One region of the Rhizobium sp. LjRoot258 genome, then DNA from elsewhere that is predicted to be linked to it. Evidence: riboswitches for the same ligand, from Rfam matches in the RefSeq annotation. Region 1 holds a riboswitch; the other holds the start of a gene.
What was found. A riboswitch is a leader RNA that binds a small molecule or an ion and turns the genes downstream of it on or off. The one in region 1 is predicted to bind fluoride.
Positions count from the first base shown of each region.

Region 2: linked by a shared signal. The riboswitch ahead of crcB (fluoride efflux transporter CrcB) and the one ahead of ACSQ9D_RS09630 (MutS-related protein) in region 1 are both predicted to bind fluoride.

Region 1 covers NZ_CAXUST020000001.1:1,924,300-1,927,713, forward strand. Annotated here, with positions in the region: gene ACSQ9D_RS09625 (MutS-related protein) at 1-461, opposite strand, end outside; gene ACSQ9D_RS09630 (MutS-related protein) at 458-2,071, opposite strand; fluoride riboswitch at 2,190-2,251, opposite strand; fluoride riboswitch at 2,360-2,438, shown strand; gene ACSQ9D_RS09635 (DUF190 domain-containing protein) at 2,554-3,414, shown strand, end outside.
Region 2 covers NZ_CAXUST020000002.1:190,858-194,271, forward strand. Annotated here, with positions in the region: gene ACSQ9D_RS21785 (hypothetical protein) at 1-169, shown strand, start outside; gene ACSQ9D_RS21790 (class I SAM-dependent methyltransferase) at 958-1,773, shown strand; fluoride riboswitch at 1,940-2,001, shown strand; gene crcB (fluoride efflux transporter CrcB) at 1,985-2,404, shown strand; gene ACSQ9D_RS21800 (DUF6522 family protein) at 2,523-2,798, opposite strand.

The DNA.
Region 1 (3,414 bases):
TCGCTTCGCAGCATGGCGAAAAGGTTGCACATGCCCTCGGAGCGGAAGGTGCCGGAATGGGTATCGGCGACCTCTCTTAGAATTTTCAGGCGTTCCATCAGCACCTGCAGCTTGTCGACGGCCTGACGGAGCGTGGCAGACGGCTGGTTGCCATACCAGCTCCAGCTCGACTTCGCCTTCGGGCCGATCGTCCCAACGGCGATGGCATAGAGCTCGCGGCAGACCGCCGGATGCTCCAGGCAGCCCTTCAGGATCTCATGACGATACTGGATGGTGTCGGTCGAGCCGGAGCTCCCGAGCAGGATCGCGCATCGCGCCACCTCCCGCAGGAAGGCGTCGCCGCCGGACATCGCATCGAACAGCGTGTCGAGCGCCAGGTCCTCTATCAAGGCCTGATGGTTCCATGGCAATTGCGCCTTCACGTCGAAGTCGCGATCTCGGTGCATCAAGAGAGCTTTCATCGCTCAATGCGCTCCTTCAGGCGCTCGGTTGTCAGTCCGTATTTCTCCGCGATGGACAGGGCATAGGACCGGCCGCTCGCTTGCTGCCGGATCACCTTATACGTCCGGACGGCGTGATCGCCCGGATCCACCGTGCTGACCATGCTGACGGTTCGGTCCGAATAGGCGGCGAGTTCGTGGATGAAGGTCACCCAGACGCAGAACGCATCTAGTTCGAGGATTCGTTGCAGCACCTCGCGGCTGAGGAAGGTCGCGTCCCGCAGCGTCGTCGAGGTGAATATCTCGTTCATGACGACGACGCTGTTTGGCGTCGCCGCAGCGAGAATGTCGTGGATGCGGACGAGATCGTCCTGCAGCTTGCCGCGCAGGTTTCGGCTGTCTTCCTGCCGCTCGAAATGCGTGAAGACGCGATCCGCAAGAAAGAACCTGGCATCGCGTCCGGGAACCGGACATCCGAGCCGCGCCAGATAGGCAAGTTGTCCGAAGGTGCGGGCGAACGTCGTCTTCCCGCCCTGGTTCGGGCCGGACACGACCAAAATGCGTTCGTCGCCTGTCAGCGCCACGTCGTTGGTCACCACCCGGTCGCCGTCGGCTTTCAGTTTCGCCGCCAGCGCAAGGTCGAAACAATCGAGGGCCTTCATCTCCTTGATCGCAGCGCTCATCACCGGATAGCTGAATGGCAGGCCATCTTCCTGCAGGGGTGCGATGTGGGCGAGATACGACAAGTAGAACTGGATTTCCCGGTCGAAGGCGGCAACCCTCGGATCGACGAATCGGCGGTCTTCGGCGGTGCAGAACTCTTGCAGGCGGTCGAAGAGCGCCGGGTTGAGGGCGGCGACAAGATCGAGGATCTTCGCCTCGATATGGTTCATCCAGCTCCAGTCGCGCAGCTCGTGCAGGTAATCCTTTGGCGCGGCCTGGCTGAACTTTCCGAAAACACCCTCGATTTCGGCGCTGTAGTCGCCCTCGCCCTTGTAGTTGCGGACCGTTACCTTGCTGCCGTTTATGAGAACGCAATAGCGGACGGCCGCCAGGCGGGCCTGCAGCTCTTTTGCAGTAGCTGCCAGCGTCACAAATCTCGAACTGCCGACATAGCCCCGCAACCACGCTGAGAAGGCCCGAAGGCCGCGCGACTTCGGCGAAAGCTGTTCCAGCGAGCGCGAAAGTGCCACGGAGGAGCCGCAGTAGACGTCGATCGCATCGAGCAGCACCGCCCGCTTCTGGAGGTCGTAGTGCAGCTTGCCGATTTCCTCGAAATTGCCGCGGACCGCCCGCATGCCGGCGGCGAAGGCTTTGATCACCGCGCTTACCTCCGCATCCTCGACGTCGCGCGCGATTTCCTGACGGTAGACGATCGCGTCGCAGTCGGTCAGCGCGGAATGGAAGAACGGCTTCAGGTCATACTCCTCGTACCCGATCGTGATCGAAGCGACGATCTGGTCGAGGTTCAGATCGGTAAAGCATTCAGGCTGGTGCGATTGACCGACGCTGGGCTGACGATCCGTCTCCGAAAACAGAATGCTAGTGAACGGAATCGAAAGGGCGTTTGGCTCGCCAGTTTCCGACGACACGACGGCACCCGGCGCGGTTCCAAGCTCGCTGCGGTTCAAGCCGGGTGTCCTTGACAACGGTGTTTGGTTGGGCGCGACAGGATCGCGAATCTCTTGGGGGCGAGCGCGACCGTCCAGGGATGTGTTGTGATCGTCCATTTGACGGACTCCTGCTGTTCATCGAGCAGGAGTCATTGGCCGGACCGGCTGTTTAGGGTGAACTCCACCACCGCATGTCCCTTCATAGTTATGCTTGTTGCGACGAAGTTCAAGCGAAGCCGCCACGGGAAGTGGAGATGAAAATCGAAGAGCCGCGTTGCCTTGACAGCATTGCTGTCCTATCGATATGGAGGATTCGGTAATGGATTCTGCCGGGCCATGGTGGCCGAACCGCTTCCTCGACGAAGCTGATGACTCCTACTCAACTCGCCGTTCCGGCGAAGGAGTAGAGTCGTGCCTGAATTCAACCTAGTACCGTTCTCCCTTACAAAATCCGATCTCGTTTCGATGGTCGCCAGACCCCTTTGCGGGGAGGCCCGCTGATGCCGGTCGCAGAATTCGTCGACGCACGTTTCATGCAGCTCCGAAGCATGGCCAAATGGATCGCGGTGATCGGTCCGATGGCGGCCACCGTCGGAACTCTGTGCGCCTTCTTCCTCTGGGCGCTCGACCAGGCAACCGGGATTCGTTTCGACCATCCATGGCTCATCTACGGGATGCCCCTCGCCGGTTTCGTAACAGTGATGACCTACCAGCGCTTCGGCCGGGCGGCCGAGGGCGGAAACAATCTCATCGTCGAGCAGATCCATGAACCGGGCGGCGGCGTCCCACTGTGCATGGCGCCCTTCATCCTCGTCTCGACGCTGCTGACCCATCTGGTCGGCGGCTCGGCGGGCCGCGAGGGAACGGCGGTCCAGCTCGGCGGCAGCATTGCGGGCGCTTTCGCCAAGCTCTTCCGGCTCGACCGGGCGGATGTCCGCATTCTGCTGATGGCAGGCGTCGCCGCCGGCTTCGGAGCGGTGTTCGGCACGCCGATCGCGGGTGCGATCTTCGCCCTCGAGGTCCTGACGATCGGCCGGATGCAGTATGAAGCCCTCATTCCCTGCCTTATGGCGGCGATCGCCGGCGACTGGACCTGCCACGCCTGGGGCATCGAACATATCCACTACCATATCGGCTTCCTTTCAGGGACTGGAGACGCCGTCGGCTTCCACCTCGACGCTCTGCTGCTTCTGAAGGTTGGAGCAGCGGGCGTGGCCTTCGGTCTCGCGGCCCGATGCTTCGCCGAAACCTCCCATGTCATGTCGTCGGTCTTCAAGACCATCTGCCCTTATGCCCCGATGCGCCCGGCGATCTCGGGGCTGATCCTCGTCGGCCTCGTCCATGTACTCGGCACCCGCGAA
Region 2 (3,414 bases), on a different contig from region 1:
CATCGGCTCGAAGACCGGCACCCCGATCGATGACCGCGACTATCAGGTTCCATTCCCGTTCACCGGCAAGCTCAATAAGCTGACAATCTCAGTCGAGCCACCGAAGCTGACGCCGGACGACGAGAAGAAACTGATGGAAGCCAATCAAAGCGGGCAGGACGCGAAATAATCTGCATCCTTGGCCGAGGGGGCCCTCGGTGCCGCTTCAAGGTGTGGACGGGCCTTGACAAGATTTCGCTTCCGACGGACGGCTCCTACACAACTGAAGCTCGGCCGTCGCTCGATCAGGAAGACCCATGCGTGCGGCTTTTCCTCGCGTCCCTTCTTGGACCATTGCAGGCAGTGCGCCTGCTATTGAAGTGCGAAGGTAGTAGCTAGCTAAAGGCCATCTCCATTTGTGGTTCTTCGAGCGGATGTCGGAAGATGGCCGGGTTCATTGCTCATACATCCCACTCCTTGGCTTCGAAGGGTGCTGAGGAGGATCAATTCGCCAACGCGAATACGTGATGCGGCATCTCGCCGTCAACATTCGAAAGTCCGCTTTGGGTGGTGGGCTCACGGGATGAATGCAACACACTATTCTTTTGTCAAAGAGGAGTGTGGACATGAAGCGTCGACGTCGCATGTATTTTTCTGCCGCGCAGCGATCGGAGATCTGGGACCGATGGCAGGCTGGCCAGTCTATGAAGTCGATCGGACGCCTTTTTGATCGGGGATCTTCATCGATCTTCTCAGTGATCTCTCCCGCTGGTGGCATACGCCCATCCTCGCGCGGACCAACGTCAATCATTCATGTCAGACGGCATCCAACCGAAAACGTAAGCCAATCGACTATTGTGAAACGTCTGATTTCGTGCCGACATGCCTTCGGTGACCCCGGTGGCCCGCTTAGCAGGCGACCTGAACCTTATCTTGATTTCACTGAAAAACGTTTCGACGCATTTGGAGGGAAGGAGAATGGCGCAAGACTATGCTCTGGGACATACAGATGCCGAGATGCGACGGTTGACGACGCAGGCAAGACTGATCGATCCCATAACGCGTCGGTTTTTCGAAGCCGCAGGCCTCAAGGCTGGGATGCGCGTACTTGATGTCGGCAGCGGTGCGGGTGACGTCGCCGTCCTCGTTGCCGACATTGTCGGCCCCGGCGGTGAGGTGCTCGGTACCGATGTATCCCCAGTTGCCGTTAAAACTGCTGAAGCCCGAACGAAGTCGGCGGGCCTGAAACAGATCGAATTCCGGCAAGGCGATCCCGCTGCGATGGCTTTCGAAGCGCCGTTTGATGCCGTGGTTGGCCGCTACGTTCTGCAATTCATCCCCGACCCGCACACGGCGCTGGAAAAGATCGCGCTGCATGTGAAGCCCGGCGGCATCGTCGTCTTCCACGAGTTGGACTGGGGCGGCGCGCGATCCTCTCCGTTGGTGCCGACCTATGAACTCGTATGCAACTGGATCAGCCGCACGATCGAGGCGGCCGGAGCAAGAACAAGGCTCGGCACTGGACTAGCACCCCTCTTCGAGGCCGCAGGCCTTCCCACTCCTTCCCTGAGGCTCGAGTCTGTCATTGCCTCGGGACCTCCGGCCATCGACGTTGTTCACCTGGTGACCGATCTAGTGGCAACGCTTATGCCGTCGATGGAACAGTTCGGGGTGGCCACGAAAGACGAAATTGGTCATGCCGATCTCGTGGACCGCATCATGGTCGAGATCGGCAAGGGTGGTACGTTGATCGGTCGGGCTGAAGTGGGTGCGTGGACCGTAAGAGCGGAGTGAGCATTCTCGGCAATCAGCCACTAAGTTCGCGGTCCCGACAATGGGCCAACATGGGGCGGCAGGGCATAACGGCAGCTTTGGGCCAGCCGAAAGCCGACGAAAGCCTCGGGCCGCCTTGCGCCACCAATTGCAGACATATTGATCTCGAAGAAAACTGGTGGCATATGATCCGGATGGGAATGGTGTCTCCCCTATAACCGCGCTTTCGCTGATGACGCCTGCTATCGACGCCCCTTGGGGCGAGCAGGAGGCGTACGTGGAATTTCTTCTGGTTTTTCTCGGTTCAGGGTTCGGTGGCCTGCTTCGTTACGAAGTCGGCGTGCTTTCGATACGGCTTCTTGGACCCAGCTTCCCCTATGGAACTCTCGCGATTAATGTCGTCGGGTCCGCTTTGATGGGGTTTGTCGTAGCAGTTTTCGCGACACTCAATTTTTCAGCACAGGAAACCAGATTGTTTCTGACGACAGGAATTATCGGCGGGTTCACTACATTTTCCACATTCTCTCTCGACGCCGTGGCTCTTTGGGAACGCGGTCAATATCTGGCGGCGGCATCATATGTGTTGGCGAGTGTCGTTATATCGCTTGTGGCGCTAACGCTTTCGATGGTCCTCGTTCGTCGGTTGCTTTGAACGTCCGAAAAGAGCCCGATAGCTGCCGCTGTTGGCATTCATTACCGAATACCGCTTAATCAAGCTCGCGGGCTGACGGCTGACGCGGGTAGTGTCGCGCTAGTGTTGATGTAGTCCGTTAGCATCTTGAACGAACGTGCTTTTTCGAGGCCCAAAGCTGCTCCTCATCGAGAATCCGTAAATCTGGGCCAACAACGGCCCGCCACGTTCGATTTCCCAACCGAACTGAAAGGCGGGATTTGCCGTCATCCAAACCGGTGCCCTTTTCGACAACGCTGACGACCGCTCCACGTTTCAGATGATGCCGCATGGCGTCAGGCGAGATTCCAAATCGGGAAGCGATCGCTTCCGCGTCCAGAATAAAATCGCCGTTTGAATCCGTCTCGATCTTCAAAGGATGCTCCATCGAAACCTGTACCGTAGCGGTCTCACATGCGGGACTGCGGTAAGTCTAATGTAGGTTGGGTACCCTGAGCTTCCAGGCCTTCACGTCATCTTCTGATATTCGAATGCGTTCGAACGGACCACTCTTGCGCTGCCGCAATTTCGCCGCGGCGATTTCGCAAATCGCAGGGACGCAGTCCTGTAGCCGGCTCTCGTCTGCACAAGGCGGAGACGTGAACGTCAATAGGGCCTGCCGATCGATCATAACGGTTCGTTGCGCGCCGTCATTTTCGAAAAGCACTACGCCTCCGTCACCGGAAGACTTCAGAAATGCGGTGAGAAATCTGAACGACATGCTCGGTGCTCCTCTCCTTGATGCTGGCCCGCCCTTCCTGGCGGGCGGGCCAAGCACTCTTGTCCATTCGGGAACGGGTTGGACCCGACTTTTCGCAACTTAGCACCGACCCATCGCTCGTCTTTGCGCAAGATCAAAGATCGTTGGTGAGTGGTCGACCTGCCACCGTCGAAGTCACCAAGCTTTTTGAACAACGACCAGGGCGCTCGGGCACCTTAATTCTCCCTTCCTACGAAGGTCGCCGGGTCGGGCGCGTCGCGACTAGGGTTCT